DNA from 2 places in the Paenibacillus wuxiensis genome. Region 2 is predicted to be linked to the other one. Evidence: riboswitches for the same ligand, from Rfam matches in the RefSeq annotation. Region 2 holds a riboswitch; the other holds the start of a gene.
What was found. A riboswitch is a leader RNA that binds a small molecule or an ion and turns the genes downstream of it on or off. The one in region 2 is predicted to bind glycine.
Positions count from the first base shown of each region.

Region 1: another riboswitch for glycine. It lies ahead of ABN764_RS06355 (alanine/glycine:cation symporter family protein); the one in region 2 lies ahead of gcvH (glycine cleavage system protein GcvH).

Region 1 is NZ_JBEFZI010000002.1:671,471-683,476, reverse strand. It holds gene ABN764_RS06370 (BMQ_0737 family morphogenetic spore coat protein) at 1-1,350, shown strand, start outside; gene ABN764_RS06365 (aldo/keto reductase) at 1,538-2,515, shown strand; gene ABN764_RS06360 (pyridoxal phosphate-dependent decarboxylase family protein) at 2,776-4,233, shown strand; glycine riboswitch at 4,429-4,535, shown strand; gene ABN764_RS06355 (alanine/glycine:cation symporter family protein) at 4,684-6,024, shown strand; gene ABN764_RS06350 (sigma-70 family RNA polymerase sigma factor) at 6,186-6,719, shown strand; gene ABN764_RS06345 (DUF4179 domain-containing protein) at 6,716-7,831, shown strand; gene ABN764_RS06340 (alpha/beta hydrolase) at 7,926-8,843, shown strand; gene ABN764_RS06335 (ClbS/DfsB family four-helix bundle protein) at 9,026-9,550, opposite strand; gene ABN764_RS06330 (hypothetical protein) at 9,833-10,420, shown strand; gene ABN764_RS06325 (DUF8837 domain-containing protein) at 10,426-10,872, shown strand; gene ABN764_RS06320 (MerR family transcriptional regulator) at 11,015-11,773, shown strand; gene ABN764_RS06315 (hypothetical protein) at 11,776-12,006, shown strand, end outside.
Region 2 is NZ_JBEFZI010000006.1:127,450-139,455, forward strand. It holds gene ABN764_RS14715 (D-alanine--D-alanine ligase) at 1-192, opposite strand, end outside; gene pdxR (MocR-like pyridoxine biosynthesis transcription factor PdxR) at 196-1,647, opposite strand; gene ABN764_RS14725 (aldo/keto reductase) at 1,869-2,840, shown strand; gene ABN764_RS14730 (MBL fold metallo-hydrolase) at 3,105-3,857, shown strand; gene ABN764_RS14735 (MerR family transcriptional regulator) at 4,101-4,481, shown strand; gene ABN764_RS14740 (VOC family protein) at 4,515-5,219, shown strand; gene ABN764_RS14745 (DUF5316 family protein) at 5,370-5,672, shown strand; gene ABN764_RS14750 (GNAT family N-acetyltransferase) at 5,793-6,386, opposite strand; gene murI (glutamate racemase) at 6,346-7,179, opposite strand; gene ABN764_RS14760 (SMI1/KNR4 family protein) at 7,718-8,308, opposite strand; gene gcvH (glycine cleavage system protein GcvH) at 8,537-8,929, opposite strand; glycine riboswitch at 9,123-9,231, opposite strand; glycine riboswitch at 9,395-9,489, shown strand; glycine riboswitch at 9,493-9,616, shown strand; gene gcvT (glycine cleavage system aminomethyltransferase GcvT) at 9,718-10,845, shown strand; gene gcvPA (aminomethyl-transferring glycine dehydrogenase subunit GcvPA) at 10,842-12,006, shown strand, end outside.

The DNA of each region.
Region 1 (12,006 bases), on a different contig from region 2:
TCTTCTGATCAAACGGCACCTGTATCATCCACGATCGATACAACCGTCAACGCGCTTCCTCCTGCTTTTTTAACCATTGAGAAGCTTGGCGAGCCGGATCTCGTAACCCTTGGGAATGAAGTCATCTTTCAAGTGACGGTGTGCAACATGGGAGAAACGGCGGCCACAAATGTGGTTGCGGTGGATACATTGCCTGCAGGCGTTGAAGTCACTGGTATCCAAGTATCTGAAGGCACATTCATGCAGGTTGGGCAAACGATCACAGCATCTTTCGGTGTCATTGCCCCTGGAACGTGCGCTATGATTACGATCGAAGCAATTACGACTATAACAGGAATATTAACGAACACAGCAGTGGTGACCGCTGGTAATGTTGAAGACCCTGAAACAGCAACCGCAAGCATTACGGTATTACAGCCGCTCGCCATTTCGAAGCAAGCATCAAGCAACCCTGTGCTTGTCGGCAGCCTGTTGCAATATACGATCAGTGTTGCAAATCTCGGAGAACTTCCACTGACGAATGTAATTGTACGTGATGTCATTCCTCCTACGGTTGAATTTGTCAGTGTTCAATCTGAAGGAGGCACTTGCTCTGTATCCGGGCAGACCGTTACTTGTCTCTTGGGCACATTGGAGGGTCAACAAGAACAGACGATTATCATTACAGTCATTCCTTTGTTAGAAGGGGTGGTTACCAACACGGCTACCGCTCAGGCGGATAATACGCCTCCTGTTACAGCTACGATTACGACGCTAGTTGTTCGTCCTTTAGAGTGCATTTCTGTCAGCAAACTGTTCGATTGGGTTGTCACTCGGAGTGATTTTATCGTGGAAGAGTCAATACCCGAAAACTGCAGGGCTTTCGTAGAACAAGCAATTGCTGGTGGTCGGCAAGTGCTCGTGAGCTGCAATGCAGTGCCAGCTGCGGGAGAATGCAGCATCACGGTTGTAAAGCGGCTGCCGCTGCCCATTATCGGATCGCAAGCAGCTATTGTACTGACCACGTGCTCTGCAGAAGTAACGATTACGTTAACAGATAGTGGAACAGGAGAAACATGCACGTTTACACTATTAGTCAAGAATAACGAGAAAGTATCACTCTGCTTACCGCTCCCATTAGATGAATCCAACATTATTTCTCAAATATTCGATATCCATTGTGCTGCACGAATTACTGACAGCTTAACGATTGAGTTGCAATTGGATTGGTGTTTGGAGCTTATCGTGAAATTTACAATTCCGCTGATGGTTGAAGCGACATTCTGTCAACCTAGGGCATTAATCCCGATACCGGAGTCATGCAGCATCAGCCTTCCATTGCAATGTCCGACGATTTTTCCATTCGTATAATTTGTCTTGTAATCCATAACAGATTCTGGAATCTATATTGTTGTTGAGAACTCATGCTTGCATGAGTTTTTCTTTTTGTGCGCGGAAGTGGAATCATAAGGCAGACACATATTTGATCGGATTCAGATCAAGGGGATAGCTTGTGATATAATTACTGCTAAATAAGGAAAGCAAGGAGTTGATCGTCATGCAATATCGTCGTCTTGGCAATAGTGGATTGAAGGTGTCTGTGCTTGGGTTAGGAACAAATGCTTTCGGTAAGCGGGCTGACAAGCAGGCTTCGACTCGAATTATTCATCAAGCGCTGGACTATGGCATTAACTTTATTGATACGGCTAATATTTATGCTGGTTCAGAATCAGAACGCATCATCGGTGAGGCGCTGACAGGCAATCGACACAATGTCGTGCTGACAACGAAGGCAGGATTAATTCGAGGACAGGGGCCGAACGAGCGCGGCTCATCTCGCTTTCATTTGCAGCAGGAATTAGACAATAGCTTGAAGCGGCTAAATACCGATTATATTGACCTGTATCAAATACATACATTTGATCCGCATACTCCACTTGAGGAGACGCTGCGGACGCTTGATGATATGATACGTTCAGGCAAGGTGCGGTATATCGGAGCGTCTAATTACGCTGCTTGGGAGCTGATGAAGGCGATTGGCATCAGTGAACGGCTTGGTCTGAATCGTTATGTGTCCATGCAAACCAGCTATTCACTAGCTGATCGAACGCCAGAACTGGAACTGGTTCCGCTATGTCAGGATCAAGGGGTGGGAATCATTCCATATTACCCGCTTGCAGGAGGAATTCTGACAGGGAAATATCGTGTGGGCGATCAGAAGCCAGCTGGCTCACGAGCAGATACGGATCCGAATTTCTACAAATTCTTCAATGAAGAACGGTTTGCGTTAAGTGAACAGGTGAGCGAATTGGCAGCGGATATCGGCTGCCGCCCAAGCTCGTTGTCATTAGCTTGGCTTATGCACCAGCCTTGTGTATCGACAGTCATTGTAGGAGCGACGAAGGTGGAGCAGTTAGAGGATAATATAACGAGTGTCAATGTCGAACTTAATGAAGAACAGTTGAACCGGTTGGATGAAATAAGCCGTCGATATCGTTATGGTGAACCTTTTGCCGTATACCGATTGCCTGAGTAAATGAGAAAGTAAGGAAGCAATAGGCACCGCCTCTAGGTAATAGGGGCGGTTTTTTTGAGTTGAGATTTCGAAATCTTGCGCTCATATTATAAATACGATGTAACTGGAAGGACGGTATGTATAATAGGGGGAGAAATGGCCTGACCTCATAGCGGGTTAATAAACTGTACCTGTTCAATTGTCGTCTTGGTCGGTAAGCTATTATTCAATTGGAACATCTTTCTTGAATTGAACAGTGGAAGGGAGTTGCTGGAATCTGTATGCTTAGACAGAATCCGATCTTGGATCTATCAACTGAGGAACAGTATATGCTAGGCTCATATACGTTAGAGAAAATCAGTCAGTATCTATCATACACCGACGAGGTAGTAGTTGCCCCTGAATTAATCCCGTCAGAAATCGTGCAGTATGCGGAGCAAATTGACTTTGCTGCTCCTGTCAAGCCTCAAACTGCGGTTCAGCATGTTATAGAAGGACTGCGTCGATATCAAGTGCACACAGCACACCCAGGATATTATGGCTTATACAATCCCCGCCCGAACTTTATGGGGATTATGGCAGACACGATAACAGCAGCGTTTAACCCCCAGCTTGCTGCATGGAGTCATGCGCCGCTCGCGGTAGAGATTGAGAATTACGTACTGCGTGAGCTCGCCGTTCAATTTGGTTACCCGCATGATGTTGCTGATGGAACCTTCACGACTGGGGGAGCGGAAGCTAATTTGACGGCTGTCTTAACGGCCCTATCTTATCATTTTCCAAAGTATGCAATAGACGGATTAGCAGCTCTGGAGAAGCGACCCATTCTGTATGCTTCTGAAGAAAGTCATCATTCATTGGTGAAGGCGGCTCGATCCTGTGGGCTTGGAACGAATTCAATTCGCTCCATTCGTACGAACGATTCCTTGCAAATGGATATAGATGCGTTATCAGAACAAATACGTATAGACCGCGCGCAGGGTTTTGCCCCATTTCTTATTATTGCTACAGCGGGAACGACGGGAGCCGGTGCAATTGATCCCTTAATGGACATCGCAGCAATAGCGGAGCATGAACAGATGTGGCTTCATGTGGATGCTGCTTATGGCGGTGCAATCGTATTGGATTCCGAGCTGTCCTCCCATATAGATGGTATCCAGCAAGCAGATTCAATCGCGTTTGATGCTCATAAGTGGCTGTCCGTTCCAATGGGGGCGGGCATGTACTTCACACGTCATTCACATATATTGCATGAAACCTTCCGTATAACGGCAGATTATATGCCGAAGGAGGGTGAGGAGCTGCCTACGATTGATCCATATACGCATTCTATTCAATGGTCACGGAGATTTATAGGATTGAAGCTGTATTTATCCCTGGCTACTGCGGGGTGGGAAGGATATCGAGCTGTCTTGCGACATCAAGTTGAAATGGGCAAGCTATTCCGAGAAGAATTAATGCGATCTGGCTGGACAGTTGCCAATGATACCGTGCTGCCTGTCATTTGCTTTCTTGATCAAGAAGCATGGACACGAAACGACCAGGACTTCGCTCAATTTGTGCATCAACAAGTATTAAGCACAGGGAAAGTGTGGCTATCCGTATTTACCATTCATGGTGTACCAACGCTGCGTGCATGCTTTACCAATTACGATACGAATGTGCAGAATGTGAGTGAACTCATTCATTTATTAAATGAGGCCAGATCCCTATATTACAGTCACCAAGCACATGTGTGATAGATGGTATGGGATAAATTACAATGCAATGGATCATTGCACAATGATAGTGTGTCTACTATAATGTTACCTACAACTTTATAACTGGATGAAGTTTGCGGGAGATAGACGAATCGTCTAGCCGAAGGGGTAAGCTCTCAGGCGCTTAGGCATATCGAACCTTGAGCTCGAATACGTATAAGCAGGACCGTAAATGGACAGGACTCTGGAGAGACTCCATGATTGGGGCACCGAAGGGGCAAGACGAATTTGATTCTCGTGGATTCGTTAAAACTCTCAGGTAAAAGGACAGGGATGCAGAAGCGTAGAAAAATCGTAAGTCATTGGTATGATGATCTTATTTAGGTATGTCACTTACGTCAGGTTGTTTATTCTGCACACATGTCCCCAGGGTCAAATCATTCGATTTGACTCTTTTTATTATTCACAAAGAGGGGAACTGATTTGGCAATGATGGAACAATGGTTAGACAAATTGAACAGCATGGTATGGGGAGCACCGCTTCTTATCTTATTAGTAGGAACGGGAATCTTATTAACGATCCGCTTGGGTGGACTACAGTTGTTCCGCCTGCCGCTCGCCTTGAAGTTAATATTCAAGTCGAAGAACGAGGGAGAAGGAGATGTATCCAGCTTCGGTGCATTAGCTACTGCGCTGGCGGCGACAATTGGAACTGGTAATATCGTGGGGGTTGCTACTGCAATTAAGGTGGGTGGACCCGGTGCGTTATTCTGGATGTGGGTTGCTGCATTCTTCGGTATGGCTACTAAATATGCGGAGGGATTGCTTGCTGTCAAGTATCGCAACATTGATGACAATGGACAAGTGCTAGGTGGCCCAATGTATTATATTGAGAAGGGGCTTGGCATGAAATTCAAGCCGCTTGCTGTATTCTTCGCGATTAGCGGGGTGTTGGTTGCCTTACTTGGAATAGGTACATTTCCGCAAATTAATGCGATCGTCACATCTACAGAAGCAAGCCTTGGAGTGCCTGCAGTAGTCACTGCGGCAATCGTCACTATCGTGACCGCACTTGTTACAATTGGCGGGATTCAGAGTATATCGCATGTGACGACGACAATCGTCCCTGTCATGGCTATTATCTATTTTATCGCAAGCTTTGTGGTGCTTATTGCATTTGCGGATCAGATACCTCACGCACTGTCGTTGATTTTCCATGGCGCGTTCAATGTAACAGCAGCAGGAGGCGGCTTCTTGGGAGCAACGGTTATGATGGCGATCCGCAACGGAATTGCAAGAGGTGTATTCTCCAATGAATCAGGTCTCGGAAGCGCACCGATTGCGGCCGCGGCTGCGAAGGTGAAATGGCCGGCTGAGCAAGGACTCATATCAATGACTGGAACATTCATTGATACGATCATCGTCTGCTCGCTTACAGGATTAACATTGATTGTAACTGGTGTATGGAATGGCCCAATGGAAGGAGCGGCCATGACACAGGCAGCATTTGATGCTGCGCTGCCATACGGTTCCCTCATTCTTATGTTTTGCTTGATTTTATTTGCATTCACGACGATTCTTGGCTGGAACTATTACGGCGAACGGTGCATGGTTTATTTATTCGGTGTCAAATCGATTCTGCCGTACCGCCTTATGTTCATTGCGATCATTGGCTTTGGGGCATTTATCAAGCTGGATATGATATGGAAGCTTGCTGATATTGTAAATGGATTAATGGCGCTGCCGAACTTAGTTGCACTGCTCGGTTTGTCTGGAGTCGTCGTGTCTGAGACTCGTCTATATTGGAAGCATAGGGAATCCGAAAAATAAATAGAAGCAGGAAGCGATTCCTGTTCTTAAGTAAACTGCCAAATGCATGAAAGTGAACATTTGGCAGTTTTTTTGCGTTTAATGAAACCTTTTGCCTATCTTGTGCATCTAATTGACAGTTTGATTCGCGTGTATGGGGTAAAGAAGGGAGTAGAAACGGCTTGCATAGCGATATAGAGACAGAAGTGAGATTGGCTAAGGAAGGTAACAAAGAAGCGTTTATTCGACTCATCAAGCAGCATGAAGCCCAAATGTTCAACATGGCCAGGTCAATCGTCAGAAGGGATGAGGATTGTGCAGATGCGATGCAGGAGACTGTGCTCAAGGCTTATCGCGCACTGACCAACCTAAATCATCATGCCTATTTTAAGACTTGGCTCTTTCGGATATTGATCAATGAATGCAATATGATATTGCGGAAGCAGGCTCGCATCATCATGCTGGCTGAACTCCCAGAAGTTGGTGTAGCCACGGCAGAATACAGTGATCATCTTGATTTGCGTCAGGCGATCTATCGGCTTGAGGAAGTATCTCGCAATATTGTTATTTTGTTTTATTTTCAGGATTTGCCTATGCATCAGATCGCCGAGATGATGGATATGTCCGTGGGTGCGGTGAAGACACGGCTGCATCGGGCACGTCACACGCTCGCAGAATGGCTGGATGATACTGAAGAAAGGAAGATGAACGGATGAAAGACATACAACTGCCTATCGATCAGCGACTGGAACAGCTTAGGGAACCATATATTAGCGAGCTGCCAGAATCCGTTCGCAACCGAATGGATCGGACATACCAGATCATCGACGAGATGCTTCCTGGACGGAAGAGAAGAAGTCGGAAGAACCGCTGGCTGCGCAGAGTGTTGATTTCAACAGCGGGTGTAGCGAGCCTCGGGATAGTCATGATCTTCTCAGGTCTTGCCTCTCCAGCGATCGCACAGACGTTAAAGCAGATTCCGTTCATGAATAGCGTATTCAAACTGGTGGGGGATCTTGGCTTGCAAACTGCTGGAGAGAAGGGGATGGTCACCTCAGTCAATCAGCGCGTAACCCATAAGGGAGTGACGCTCACGATTTCTGAGATGATGTATGATGGCAGCAGGCTATCTCTAGTGCTCAGCAGAGAAGATACGAAAGCGGTGAAGGATTCTTTTTTTCAGTTATGGAACAAGCAGCGCATGCTTAGCAAGCGAGCCAATAATATCGATTTTTATATGGGAGACAAGCAGATAAATACCGGGATGGGGCTGCAGCCGGGTGGGGAGCATGCTCCGCAATCGATAATCGTTACCGCTTTAGATTCTGCTGATCTCGAGCTTCCAGACTCGTTCGAAATGAAGATGGTCGTGTATTTGGCTGATGTGGATGAGAATTACGAGTTCCTCTTCCCGATCAAGAAGGATACGGAGCGAACGATTATCCTAAAGACATCAGAGACCAAATCACATGATTCGATAAATATGTCGATCGATCGAGTCGAAATTACCCCCATCACAACCCGCTTGCTCGTCGGTGTCCACGGGGCAAGCGGAGAAGAAGATTATCGTAATATGCTGGATGCAATACCGGATAGCTATAAAGTTGATGGGTTCCTCAATCTGGAGTTCGATATCGAGGATGAGCAGGGAAATGAACAGAATGCAATTGCTGGGAATGGTTCAGGAGAAGGAAAAGGAATGGTGTTCTCAACCTCTTACGAGCCGTTCAAGGTGAAGCCTAGCTTAATCGTCATTAAGCCGTTTGTTAGAAAAGGCCCGGATAAGAATTATATCCCACAACTGGAGTTCAAGCTGCCCGTTCGATGAAAGGATTGCATTCCTCGATCATTCACGTGTAACATGAATATTGGTGGAATTATGCCATTACATCATGTATTTCAATCGGAGGAGAGTTCACATCATGGAGCGCTTGAATGATTTGGAACCAGGCATTCGAAGCATCGTTAAGGAATTTATTGAAGCAGGACGTCCTTCTGCGAGACAGCAGAGCTATCAGGAGCGCCGTCAAGGTTATGTTCAATCGGTTGTGTTGGCAGGAGAATCGGAGCCTATATGGGAAATCACTGATCATACGATCGATTCCATCCCTTTACGCATTTACCGACCGTCGTATGCGTCTAATCTTCCTGTTATGATCTATTATCATGGCGGATGCTTTATAAGCGGGGATTTCACAACGCATGACCGCCAGTTAAGAGCATTAGCTAACAAGGGGAACTCGATTGTGGTAGCGGTTGATTACCGCTTGGCACCAGAACATGCCTATCCAGCTGCTCATGATGATGCCTATAAGACCGCACAAATTGTGCGTGAGCATGCCGTATCTTGGGGAGGAAATCCGAATGATATTACACTGGCAGGTGATAGTGCGGGCGGACATATTGCGTTAGTAACGTCCTTGCGGCTCAAGGCACAGAAGGAATGGATGCCAACAAGACAAATCTTGATATATCCGATGTTGGACGCAAGTGGTTCAAGCGAGAGTTATCAACGGTACGGAGATGATTACGTGATCACTCGCGATGCACTGCTCAGCGGTTTTGAAGCTTATTTCGGAGACATTCCATCCGAACATCCAGAGGCAAGTCCTATTCAGCGCAGCGACTTGGAAGGATTGCCATACACACATATTCTTCTTGCCGAATTCGATCCTCTTGCAGACGAGGGAGAAATGTTGTATCGACGGCTGCTTGATGCAGGAGTTGGTGCAGAGTGCAGGAAGTACTTCGGTGTCAATCACGGATTTTTCCAACTCGCGGGCATAAGCGGCGCTGCACGGACGGCCATTCAGGACGTTGCCTCTATTATGACGAGGTAACAATAGATACAATCATTTGCTTGAACTAGATTTAGAAGAGTTGAAATAGATTACAGATAGATATAGATATAAAAGAAGAGATAAAAAGGTGAATAGATAAATTCCTAGTTGAATCAGCGGCAGACGGTTCATATCCGGTTACGAGCGTACTGATCTGTCGCTGTACAACTAGGATAATAGAGTTAAGACATACTCAGAAAACCTTTCTTCCATTTTCTGATTTTCGTACGGAATGATGTAAATGGAGCAACCGAATTAATATGTATCCATCGAGCCATCGGCCAATTCTGCTTGTCCCCTGTCCAATTGCGAACCCCTTGTATGAACAACGCCTCATCGTTATAGCTATCAATCCAATTCACCCACAACTGTACGGCATCCTTAAGTTGATTCCTCAATTCAGTTAACGAGTAAGATGAATAATGCTCGTAGAAAGATTGATATAATGCACCGAGTTGATTCCACTTATACTCTGGAGAAGGCATATGTACGATTTCGCCTTCCTGTTCCTGCTTGTCCCACCCCATAACGAGATGCAACCAGCCTAATTGATAGGCGATGATCTCGGCTGGAGTTCGATCTACCCCAGTGATCCGCACATCCCTTGCACCGTCCTCGATATCGTTGAATTCTTCATCAAACCGCCTATAGGTATATTGGATTGCATCAATTAAGGCAGCCTTATTGTTGTAATGATATGCTGTCATCGCGTTATCCCTCCTAAGCAATTCCTGTACATAGTATGACATTGGTAACCTGACAACTGGATGTCAACAATAATTGAACTTTGGAAATTTTTGTTTCACTGCAGAGTTGGAAAGTTCCTTTTGCAATCGGGGATATTCATAGGCTCTAATGGGATTGTTCCAAGATCCATGTCTGTCTATTGAGCTTGTTTTGAAAGGTCTGATAGAGTAGTGATAGCAATAATGGCAATAAAAGGATTTTGATCTATATCATAGTACATTACAGGAAGGTGCTTGCTAGGGATGAATAAGATGTTTGCCACGCTAAGTGCAGTCATCGTATTAGCATGTTCATTACTAATATACCATTTTGTCATGGATGATTCGCATGTTGAACGTACTAATTCTCACAGTCAATTATCGCTTATCGATGCACTGCATGTTGGAATGGTAGCGGCAAAAAAGTGGAATCCCGATGCTGTCCTACTCTATGTGACAAGCGTGGATGACGGGTTAGGGAAGACAAGTGGACAAGAAGGTACAAGGAGTCGATGGAATTTACAAGTGGGTGCCCCTGCGAACAAGCGCGCTGTTATTGCGATTCGGGATGGAAAGGTGGATAAGGTCATACCTGGAATAGGTAATTACAATTCCGAATGGATGGTATCTACTGACAAGGTCAAGATTGACAGTTCTGTGGCAGTGCTCAAAAGCATACGGTCAAGACATTTGCTGCCTGGAGATGGATGGGCTAACGGCTATCACTTTATTCTTCAGGCAGGAGAAGGATTGACTACGATAACAGTAATTGGCCGAGATGATCAAGATCAACTGCAGCAGATCGAGTTCGATGCTGTAACGGGGAGGATATTGTCTGGACAAGGGGAGTGATCAAGATGAGAAAGTGGTTTGCAGCCATAATCATGTCAACAGCACTTCTATTTACCGGAGTATCTACAGCGAAGGCGGACATCACGTATATGAATGAAGATTTTACTGCTTATACAGGGGCAGCAGGAGACAATAAGCCGGTGTTTGCTGGTGGAAAAGCTGCCTACATCGGTGGTGTTGCTGTGCATCCGACAATCTGGGGGGCGGGAAACTGGAACAAGCCTGTTTTTCCGTTTGGTACAATGATTGTATTAAATAATAATGAGAGCATATCGATTCCAGGCGGTTACGTGATAAACACGTTTGTTGTGGAAGATACAGGGGATCTCAAGAATACAGCTAAACTCTCATATCGTTGGATTGATGTCTATTTCGGGAAATATAGCACTGCTAATCATCAAGCGGCTATTAACTTTGGCAAAAAGAAGCTCAGTTATACGGTAATATCTTAATAACTATTGGAATAGGGTACTACTGGAATCAGCATTTCTCCATATCTAAGGTGAGATGCTGTTTCTTTCTGTTTTCAAGCCTTGCCTATGACGTTACGTCATAGTGTACATTGAAGGTAATATGACGAGAGGAGATGTCCTATTGAATGAACACATGTATACCGTTAAAGCTTTTGCAACACTAACTGGTGTTACAGAACGCACGCTTCATTTTTATGATCGGAAAGGGTTGATGGCTCCTTCTAGTTACAATGAACATGGACATCGTCTGTATAGTAAGGATGACATTTCAACCATGCAGAAAATTATTACTCTCAAATATTTGGGGTTTTCTTTACAGGAAATCGCGGATTACCTTACGAACCAAGATTCACCTCAAATTCGCGATACACTGCAAAAGCAGAAAGCTATGCTCGCGAAAAAAAGAGAAGAGCTTGATTATGTAATCAATACGATTACGCGGGTGGAGCAGATCATGCAAGATGAAGATTTAGACAGTGACCTGTTACTAGCGATCATCCACTCGATCCATCGTGAAAAGGAACAAGAAGAGTGGCTATCAGACCGATTGCCACAATCAGTTATCGAACATGCGCTTCTAAAGCATCTTTCCCCACAGGAACGACTAAAATTTGAGAGGGAAATGCTCGCTATTGTGAATCAATTGCAGCATTATTGCAAATTAGGAGTATCGCCATCCGAAGTAGTGGTTCAGCGTACCATCGAGCACATGATTACGACTATGAATGAACACATTGCACCACATTATAAGGAGAAAATAGCGGAGTTAGATCTCGATGATCATTCGCAGCTTTACGTGTCCATATTCTCCAAGGAAGTAGAGGATTACATCAAAGAGGCCGTAAATCGATTTGAGGAAAATCAGTTAAGGAGGAGCTGAAGATGTCAAGCATCGTATCAGATGTACGTCATCTGATCTATTATTCGATTATGATTTGGATGAAGAAACCAGGTGAGGAGCGGGGAGAGGCATTCTCCTATCATCAACATTCTCAGTTCAAAACTATGGCCATCTTTTTATCCATTTTACTTATAATCGAAGGTGTATTGTTTCATTTTCTCGTACAAATGTGGAGTGAACTTGCTGCATGGATCCTTTCAGCTATTAATATC
Region 2 (12,006 bases):
TCCGAACGCCCCATGCAACGCGAGGAGCGCGATATCAATCCCTGATACCTTGTCAATCAGCTCTGCCTTGCTGTTCAATACAATAGGTACCGCCTCATATTTGCCAGTTAGGTGTTTCATCATTTCCTGACCTGTCATAAGCGAGACGTCCCGTTCTGTAGACACGCCCCCCATAATGATACCAACCTTCATCTGTTATCCCCCCTGGATGATTTGCTTTATTACGTTCCCTATGATTCGAGTCCCTCGCTCGATGTCTGGCTTCGATACGCGTGAAAATCCAATTCGGAATGTGTTGGCGCCTCCTCCATCTGTGTAGAATCGGCTTCCAGGTGTAAATAGAACGCCCTGTTCACGGCACTTCATAAGTACATCCTCAACATTAACCGAAGGCTCCAGTTCAATAAATAAGTGGAGTCCACCATCGCCCCATAATCTGCGGAGTGGAATATGTTGTTCACAACACTGTACAGCCCATTCGTACTTGCGTTTATATACGGATTTGGCTTTTTTCAAATAAGATTCAAAATGCCCATTGTGTAAATATTGATAGAGTACCGCTTGATCCAATGTTGAGGTATGGATCGTTCGAGCCCTCTTCATACTAACGAGATATGAAATGAGCTGCTCATCTGCAATAATCCAGCCGATTCTCATCCCTGGAAACAGAATTTTAGAGAAACTCCCAATATAGATAACATGATTAGCCCCGCCAGCGCAGGCAATAAGTGGTGCGACATGCGCACCTGAATAGCGCAGTTCCTCACTAAAGCCGTCTTCGATTACGGGTATGCCGTGCTTGGCAAATAAGCGTATTGCAGTCATCCGCTTGTTAGGAGACATCACCACTCCAGTAGGATTCTGATAGGATGGGATTAAGTATGCCAGATCATAGGAACGTTCCTCTAAGGCGTTCGTTACCTGTTCCATGTTCATCCCATCGTGCTCCATCGCAATGCCTTCGATCTTGAGTCCATGCATCTTGAACAATTTAATGGCACTATGATGGGTAGGATTCTCACAAATGACACGCCCATGACGCTTATCCATAGCAGATAGGACAATATCGAGTCCTTCCGTGAAGCCGTTCGTAATGAGCATATCCTTGCCCTTCATATCAATGCCCTTAGATTCCATATATCGCTTCAACTCTTCAATTAGCGGCTGATATCCCTGAGCATATCCGTAATTCAGCATAATCTCGCCTTCGGCTGCAATACGGTCTACCAATGCCTGCTTAACATATTGAAGTGGAAATAATGATTCATCTGGCGCAATACTCATAAACGAGATCATTCCGCGCTCGCCGCGTACACCGTGTTTCATCACATCCATGCGCTCAGCAGTTTGCGCCTTCTCGCTCATTCTCTTGTTCCAGTCCATATTTGCTACAATTGTATCGGCTCGTTCAGCAGGTGAAGCATAGCTGCCCTGCCCAGGGATTGAATAGATGAGCCCTTCATCAGCAAGTTCTTGATAAGCTGCAATAACGGTGTTGCGGCTTACACCCCATACATTGCCAAGCTCCCTTGTCGAGGGAAGCTTCTGATCAGCTGTTAGCCATCCGCGATTAATGAGCAGTCGCAAATAATCTCTAACTTGCAAATAAGCTGGTCTCCCTGGGATCAGCTTAAAATCTTGGAACATGTGCTCAACTCCCCTTTCTTATCTTGGCACAAACCCTTCCAATTGAGAAGAACCACATTCAGGTTATTTTACAACCGATGCGGTTCTTAGTCGATGTGATAGTGGAATCTAGCACTCTGCTGTAGTAAACTAGTAATGCATCATCCAGATATGATTTGAACGAGCTCTAGGAAGCAACACGATTACTATTAATATTGACTACTACATTGGAGTGATTGCTTGTGACAACGTTACCATTGAATGAACGTGGAATTCCGGCAAGCCGCATCGTGCTTGGCTGCATGGGAATGGGCGGAAGCTGGGATAATGAGCCGTATACAAATGAACATGTGAAGCGTGCGGAAGCTGCTATTGAAGCGGCGCTTGAGATTGGCATCAATATGTTCGACCATGCGAATATTTACTCCCGCGGCAAAGCGGAGCAAGTATTTGGCGACGTGCTGAAAGCGCAACCAGGATTACGCGAGAAGATTATTATCCAATCCAAATGCGGCATTCGTTTCGCTGATGGTGATATTCCGGGAAGATATGATTTCTCAAAATCTCACATCTTAGAGAGTGTCGACGGCATTCTTAGTCGTCTCGGTATTGAATACTTGGACATATTGCTGCTGCACCGCCCCGATCCTCTGATGGAACCGGAAGAAGTCGCTGAAGCATTCAACCAATTGAAGCAATCCGGCAAAGTGCGTCATTTCGGCGTATCCAATATGAGTGCAGGTCAGATTCGACTTCTGCAATCATGCTTCAATGAACCGTTCGTTGCGAATCAGTTGGAAATGAGCTTAGCCCGTTATGGCTGGCTGGATGCAGGCGTGCACGTGAATCAAGCAGCCGCCGCTGACGATACTTTCCCAGATGGAACGCTCGAATACTGCCGCATGAATGGCATTCAAATTCAATCTTGGGGACCGCTGGCGCAAGGCTTGTACTCTGGACGAAATCTTGACAATGAACCCGAATCGGTTCAAGCTACCGCGAAGCTTGTTCAGAAGCTAGCTTCTCAATACAATACAACTTGCGAAGCGATTGTACTTGCATGGCTAATGAGACATCCAGCACATATTCAGCCCGTAATTGGTACTGTTAATCCAGAGCGGATCCGCGCTTGCAAGGATGCACCTTCCATTACATTGTCGCGTGAAGAATGGTATTCCCTCTACGTCAGCACGAGAGGCCGTATGCTGCCTTAATCATCGTTGACACAGCGATATAGATGACTGAATCAAGCGGCATCCATCCGGATGCCGCTTTTCTTCTGTTGAATACGATTTTTTCGTTCAATATCGTAAATTCAAGATGATCAAATTTACAAAATGATTCGATATGCATATTGACAATAATTTATTTATATGTTATCATATATTATTTAACTATTGATATTTAATTCCATCCGTGATAAAACATATTATGCTAAGACGCAATGGCAAACCTTACTCACGATGGAGGGATATACTATGATCGTTGCACCAGGAGTCATGATGTTGGAGTTGGAATCTGAAGGCATTGGAGGACCAGTAGCAATTCATCCTACTCTAATATGGGATGAAGAGGATGCAATACTAATCGACACTGGGATGCCAGGGGATTGGATTCGAATCCAGCATGCGATGCAAGAAGCAGGCGTGCCGCTCGATCGATTGCATGCTGTCCTGCTTACCCATCAAGACCTCGATCATATCGGGAGTCTGCCTGATGTGGTATCAGCCAAGGATGGCCATCTCGAGGTGATAGCACACCACGAAGACGCCCCCTACATAGAAGGCAAATCTCCACTCATTAAGACAAGCCATGAAGCTATGGCGAAGCTTCTGCCGCTGCTGCCAGAAGAACATCGTCCTAAGGTCTTGGCCATGTGTAACATGCATCCATCAGCGAATGTAACCAGATTGATTACGGATAATGAAGTTCTTCCTTACTGCGGCGGAATCCACATTATCCACACGCCTGGCCATACAGCAGGGCATGTCAGCATCTATTTGGAGCGCAGCCGTATCTTGATAACCGGCGACGCGATGATAAGCGTCGATGGAATGCTGCAAGGCCCCGTCCCGCATGCGACGCTGGACATGGACAGCGCAATTCACTCTCTCTCCAAGCTGGCCAAATATCCGATTGACACAGTTATCTGTTATCATGGCGGTCTGTCCGAACAGAACATACACCATCAGATCCTGCAACTATTACATTCGTCGATAACGAAGCCATAATAAAGAGGGCAGCTAACCAACATCTTATTGTGGTTAGCTGCCCTCTTCTTTCCTTTTGAAATCAACACACCATACACTTTTCAAATCTGATAATGTAAAAACCATTCTTTTCTACCTCACTGGTTCCTACTCTTACATTTCCTGCTCGCTCATAGAAATGTTGATTATTACGTATTGACCTTCACATCATGTCATCCTTTACACTATGTTTGTGGCCGCATTATGAAGGAGTTGGTACCAACAATGCATATTCGTGAATTATCTAAGCTTACAGGAGTCAGTCTTCGTTCGCTGCGTTATTACGAGCAGAAGCATCTGCTGTCCCCCGCTCGTTCAGAGAATGGGTATCGCATATACGAAGACATCGATGTCCAGCGCGTTCAGCTGATCCAGTTATTCTTGAAGCTTGGAGTTAGCACTGATGAGATAGCACGCCTGATTCAGAACTGTGAAGGGTTGCCAGGGCGTAACAGCAATAATAGCAATCATCAAGCTGAATGCGCTGCAGCGTTTTATGAAGAACGACTTCAGGAGATAAGAGAACAGATTCAATTATTACGAGAAGCAGAGCTGCAACTAGAAAAACTAGTTACTCATTGGAAGCAACATATAACAGAGGATTAATATTGTAATTTGAGAAGAAACGAGGGATTTCCTATGCTGTTTTTGGATCATGTTACACTTGCAGTTCCTAATTTGTCTCAAGCCGTCCATCTTATTCAAGAGACTACCGGCATTATATTTTCGAAGCAAGTCATTCCGTTCCCAGGAACAATTGGGCAGGTTGCCTATTTAAGAGAGGGATTTATTGAACTCATCGCCTTAGAGGATTTAGAAGAAGCACAGAAGACGCCATTGGGCTCAGCATTCGCTGCATTTTCCTCTCAGCGTGCAGGGATTTTCGGAGTCGCATTAGAAGTAACAGGGGGGTTGTCTTCATTTATTGAACCTGCAAGAAGTCTAGGAATACCTTATATAGGACCTAACCATCAATTCGCTCCATTAGAAGACGGAACCAGCATCTCTTTTCAGACGGCCTACATTGGACCACACATGCCGTGGTTAATCGAGTACGAGCAATCGCGTGTCTGGCCTAGTGCATATACATTGACTGGAGTCGAAATTCAAACAACGAATATTGAAGAGGATCTAACTGTGTATTCCAGCGCCTACCAGCTGCAAGCATCCATTGCAACAGATTCCGGCAGCCTGGATCGGATATTCTTGCTTGATCGTGGTTGGCTATCACTTCATCATACCGATACAAATGAAACATCAGGGTTTAACGCAGTTGTTTTGAAGAAGGATAGCGATACATTCCGTATTCTGTGTACACCTCAGGGTTTACAAGTAACTTCGTAAGGATGCTGGCTTCATAAGTCTCCTTGTTCGCCATCATAAATTCAATACTCGTTTATTTGATTGATTTTATTCGAATTTATTTTGATCTAACTTTCACATAGGTTGAATTTGGTGTATGATGGCTAATAGTGGAATTCAAGGAGGTATGATATGATCTTACGACGTCTTGCAATTGGGCTCGTTTTCATTGTACTTTCAGTATTGTATGTGTACATTTGGCAAAATGGAGATCTCCGCTCCTTATTCAACATCAATTGCTATTTAGGTTTAGGGTTGTGGGTAGTCGGTTCCCTTTTCTCGGGTCTATTCACGGATGATACGAAGCTTAAATTTAATATGGGCCATATTCCGGAAGAAGACCATCGAAGAAATATTAAATTCAGCGGTACGATGTTTTTAATTGGGCTGCCGAGTATTGTAACATCCATCATTATCTTTACTTTTGTCCTATAAGCGAGCGGCATAATCATCATATAAGAAGAGAGGATGTTAGCCCCATCTACTTGGCGGGCACATCCTCTCTTTGTATTATAGATACATAACTGTGAATTGAACGATTGAATAGCGGTATAACTACACATACACCTGGTGCAAATATTGCTCGAGCCTCTCCTTCACCTGTGGCCATTCCTCATCAACTATGCTGTACACATTCGAGTCGCGAATATACCCGTCTTCCATCACCCGATGTCGGCGCAATTTCCCTTCGTATACGGCTCCTAACCGCTGAATGGCGCGATTCGAGCGCTCATTGCGCACATCTGCCGTCAGCTGAACACGAATCGTATGCAGCTGTTCAAAGCAATATTGCAGCAGCAAATACTTGCACTCTGTATTGATGCGAGTACGCCATACAGAAGGGTGATACCATGTGCCGCCAATCTCGGCATATCGATGCAAGGCAGACATATTCATTATTCTCGTCGCGCCAATAATTCGCTCTGTAAGCTGATCAATGACAACGAATGGATACTCAGTCCCCTTCTCGCGGTTCAGAACAGCATCATGAATCACTCGTTCTGCATCCGTAAGACTGCGGATGGTGCGCGGCAAGTAGTGCCAAATATCAGGATGAGATGCTGCTTCATATAAATCTTCCTTATGTTCAGGAAGCATCGGGATCAGCCTAGCACTGCTCCCCGCCAGCTCGAACAATTGATTGTTCATTCGTATCCATTCCCCCGAAGGTCTGATAGGTATAGAGTGCAGTCTGTAACTTGTCTATGTATTGCTGCTCATGACTTGAACACATAAATTGAATTGAAGGGCGAACTGACGTATCCGATGACTGCTTCAGCTGGTTTTCCTGCATTACTTGTGCTAGACGCTGCACGGTGCCATGGCTGCCGTCTATAAGCTGGATATGAGCAGGGATAATGTCTCTCAATATGTGCTTGTAATAGGGATAATGCGTACATCCTAACACAATCGTTCCATACTGATTCAAATCCAATCCAGCAAGCTTATGCACGAAGTAGTCTCCTATCACTCCCTTATCAAAGTTTAACTGCTCGCAATACTCTACCAATTCCGGCAAGGGAATCGAATCCACAATATGTTCTTCGTCAATTCGACTGACTAATGTATGGTATTTGTTCTGACTTAAGGTTAACGCTGTCGCGAATACAAGCACACGCTTGCCATTGTCGCGGTTCATTTCCACGGCAGGCTTGACTGCTGGCTCCATCCCGATGATCGGAATGTCGTACTTCCGTCTTAGTTCTGACGCTGCGATGCTTGTCGCTGTATTGCACGCAATAACAAGCGCCTTCACATTGTGCTGCATGATGTCTTCCACAGCTGAATGTACATGGCGCATTACTTCGGATTGAGATTTCGTCCCATATGGAACATGCAGCGTATCTGCATAAAATAAATATTGTTCATGCGGCATCTGCTTCATAGCCTCAGCCAACACGGTTATTCCACCGATTCCAGAATCAAAAAAAGCGATTGTCATTCCATTCACCTAGCATTCTTATTAACATTGCAACATCTAGTTGTCGATGCTTATATTGTACTCCTTTTCGGCGGTGAATCCTATCGAAAATTTGTCGCATGGTGTCAGTAGAAAATAAATTGCTTGACTAAGTGTCTTTAATCAAAATTGTCATCGTGGAAGGCTGCAGCATGTAAACAACCGTTTCTATAAAAGATGTACGTGTTCGCCATATTCATGAATAGTACTTTTATACCTAAACACCAACGGCAGGGTTATACGAAACAAACTGCCACTCATTTTACTGCAAGGAGCGGTCGCGTAAAACCAGTGTGAGTGCGATGAAGCCGTGGGCGGACAGAAGCTGTAGCTACACAGAAATAATTAAATCAGGAGGGTTCTGTGCCAATGCCGAACACTCCTGAAAATGTTTTAGGCTGTGTAAAAACGCAAGTCAGTAAAATTTGTTGTAATATATTCAAACTGCAAACGGTAAATTGATTGACATTCGCCAGAAAATCGAAACGTTTTTGTAACCATCAGACTTAGAGGTTATTTTTCATAGACATTCTTCATACCAATCATCTTCAAGATTTTGAATAGTATCTTGTAAAAGTTCTGAAAATGTTGGAGCTATAAAATAAACAAAATCAGGGTCATGTACATAAAAGATAACTTGCCCAACTGTACCATGTTCTGTCGGGTCGAAGTCTAACATTAGATACAATGACCCTCCTACAACCTGTGCAAAAGGAAACCACTGCTTGTTAAATAAATATGGCTTAATACGAGAATCAAGCTTACTAATTTCTTCATCGCTGTAATATTCACTCATTAAATGATCGCGATCGCAGAAAAATTTCTTGGTATCTCTAATATCGTCTAAGGAAAGAAATGTAAATGGAATACAACTATCTTTATATGAAGTATACAAAAGATTAAGCGGATAGCCGCTGCCATCCTTAAGTTTATAAAACGCCTTAAAATCCGTTGGTAATGAAATACTAAAATCTCTTTCAAAATCGTCAAATTGTTTATCTGTTACTCCGGTTATCTTCTTGTACTCTTCAAAATACTCAATATCTTCGTCAACAACTTTCCCAGCTAATAAACCCTCTATTGTTTTACGTAATTCATCTATTAGGGACACCTTACTTACCTCCAAATATAACTATCCTTCGCAAGGAACCTATTATTCCACGAATACACCCAGTCTACTTTTACGATTCTACAAGTTGATGAAGAAACCCTTAGAACCTCAATCAGAGCTCAGTCTAGAACTTTATTTTCTTGTGACACATGGCAAATGAAAAAACCTGCTGCACCAGCATGATACCAGTTCAGCAGGTTCTTAGTTCTCAACCTATTGTTCCTTCAACTATTCATCTATCAGCTTCGTGTACTGCTCTGCATTCAGCAAGTGCTTCACAGCTTCCTCAACGCTGCCTTCTACTTCAACTTCTGCAATCCATCCATCTTCGTAGGGGCTGCTGTTCACAAGCTCTGGCGACGCTTCCAATCCATCATTGACCTTCGTAATTGTCCCGGATACCGGACAGTACAACTCAGATACGGTCTTCACCGATTCAATTGATCCCATGCTGTCCCCTGCGGACAAACTGGTTCCTACTGGCGGAAATTCAATGAATACGATGTCTCCCAGCTGGGATTGTGCATGATCTGTAATGCCAACCCGTACCGTATTGCCTTCTATGGCAACTACCCATTCATGCTCTTCACTATACAACAATCCATTCTTCACTTCGCTCATGTCAACGCCCCATTTCATTCATAATGTCATTCATCAGGCCGTCTATCCAATCGAGATCGTAAAAATGGACAGGAAGCGGCCTTGTCGCCTTGTTCTCTGTCCTCGGTACCTGAGAGTTCCCGTTCCTCCACAGCCACAACTGCGGTTGAACTTACCCCTTTGGCGGCATAGAAAATGCACTCTCCAGAGCTGCGTCAGAATGGCGGTTATGGAACCTGAGAGATTCATTGCCAATCGGCGGCTGGCAACTTGCTCCTTCGGTGTTGACAATCGCAATTGTCAAACTCTCCCGACCTTCCTCGTTCGCGAATTACGATTAAACTGGGTAATTATAACACCATTAGATTATTGCAAGATATGCATGATTGTCAATACGACAAGCTATGAAATCAGTTGTGAAGAAAATATCAATTGACAAAGTGTGGAAAGCTCAACTAATGTAGAGATGACAGCTGAAAATGGCGAATGATGGTAAAGGGAGAGACTGCTGAGACATAGCGGCGCCGAAGGAGTAAGCCTGAATAGGTGAATCTCTCAGGCAAAAGGACTTTTACCGGACGCACCTCTGGAGAGCACTGCTATTCATGAAAACGAATACAGTCACCCAAGGGGAAAGTCGATGGTAGACTCGCAAACAAACAATTTGTTTGCGACAATCGGCGACACTCTCAGGTACAAAGGACAGAGCGAGAGAATGAGAGGATGCGATGCATCCACTTTTCTTTCGGCTGTCCTTTTTATGTTCGTATACCGATAATTAGTCCAAATACGCGTATCGAGGTGAATTCATGAGTCAATTGAAGAGAACGCCAATATTTGATCAATACTCTGCTTATCCGGGTGCACGCTGCATTGACTTCGGCGGCTGGGAGCTCCCTGTTCAATTTATCGGCATTCAGCGAGAGCATGAAGCAGTTCGTACACATGCAGGTCTATTCGATGTCTCCCACATGGGTGAATTTATCGTAAGCGGCCCTGCCTCCCTGACATTTCTTCAACAGATGACAACAAATGATGTATCGCGGCTCGAGGATGGCAAAGCACAATATACGCTGATGTGCTACCCTGACGGAGGAGTTGTCGATGATATTCTCATTTATCAGATGAAGAGCGACCGTTACATGCTCGTCGTTAATGCCTCCAACATCGATAAAGACTACGCATGGCTGCAGAAGCACCTGATTCATGGCGTTACCTTGACCAATGTATCGAATCGCACAGCATTGCTTGCCCTTCAAGGGCCGAATGCCCAAGCTATTCTTGCTGCGGTAACTGAGGCACCTATTGATTCGCTCGCTCCATTCCATTTCCTATCGGATGCACAAGTCTGCGGCGTATCAACATTGCTGTCTCGCTCAGGCTATACCGGTGAAGATGGCTTCGAACTCTACTTGTCCGCAGAGGATGCAGCACACGTATGGAATGAGCTGATTCGCGCGGGCGAACCGTTCGGCTTGCTCCCAGCAGGGCTTGGTGCTAGAGACACCTTGCGCTTCGAGGCACGTCTGCCCCTCTATGGACAAGAAATTACAGCCGATATCTCGCCGCTTGAGGCAGGACTAGCACGATTCGTCAAGCTGGATAAGGGCGACTTCATCGGCCGTGTAGCATTAACGAAGCAGAAGACCGATGGACCGGCACGAAAGCTGGTCGGCATCGAGATGATCGACAAAGGCATTCCTCGCTCCCATTATCCAGTGCTTGCAGATGGGCGCGTGATCGGAGAAGTTACAACAGGAACACAGTCGCCGACATTAAAACGCAATCTAGGGCTGGCCTTGATTGAATCCGCATTCTCTGAATTGGATACAGAAATTCTTGTCGAAATTCGCGGCAAGCAGTTGAAAGCCCGCGTCGTCTCGACTCCATTTTATAAACGAATCCCGACCCCTGCCAAAGGAGCGAATCCATCATGAAGCATCGTTACATTCCAGTGACGGAACAAGATCAGGCTGACATGCTGCAGCAGATCGGCATCACTTCCATTGACGAGCTATTCCGCGATATCCCAGCCTCCATTCGTTACAATGGAGTACTGCCAATGTCTAAACCATTAGATGAAGCAGCCATGATGAAGCATATGAAGGAATTGGCCTCCCGCAATGCTAATAGTGAGAGCCATACCAGCTTCCTTGGTGCTGGCATATACGATCATCATATCCCTGTAGTCATCCAGCATCTAGTCTCTAGATCAGAGTTCTATACCGCCTATACACCCTATCAGCCTGAAATCAGTCAGGGTGAATTGCAAGCAATCTTTGAATTTCAATCCTATATATGCGAGTTGACTGGTATGGCTGTTGCCAATGCCAGCATGTATGATGGCGCTACTGCACTTGCAGAAGCTGGAGCACTGGCGGTTGGCGCAACGAAGCGCAAGCAGCTTGTCATCTCGAGCACTGTCCATCCAGAAGCGAGACAGATTGTTCGCACAATGGCTCGAGGACTTAATGTTGAAGTGGTCGAGATTGGATATCAAGACGGGGTGACTGACCTTGCTCAGCTGGAGCGTGCTGTCACGGACGAGACTGCTGCCGTACTGATTCAGTCCCCTAACTTCTTCGGATGCATTGAAGATGTGCGCGCCATTGAACCTATTGCACATGCAAATAAAGGTCTGCTCATCATGAGTACAAATCCACTGAGTCTTGCTATGTTGGAGAGTCCTGGCAAACTAGGTGTAGATGTATGTGTTGGAGATGCCCAGCCGCTTGGCATTGCAGCATCTTACGGCGGTCCTACATGCGGTTTCTTTGCCGTTGCAGAGCCCTATATGCGCCGCATCCCTGGCAGAATTGTCGGCTTGACCAAGGATCTGGATGGCAAGCGTGGATTTGTTCTTACACTCCAAGCGAGAGAACAGCATATCCGTCGTGAAAAGGCGACATCCAACATCTGCTCGAACCAAGCACTTCTTGCTCTTGCTGCTTCCGTCTATATGTCCGTCATGGGCAAGATGGGAATGCAAGAGGTATCGAAGCTCAATATACAGAAGTCTCATTATGCAGCTGCTTATATCAATAACAAGCCCAATCTGGGATTAGCGTTCCAGGCGCCTTATTTCAATGAATTCGTAC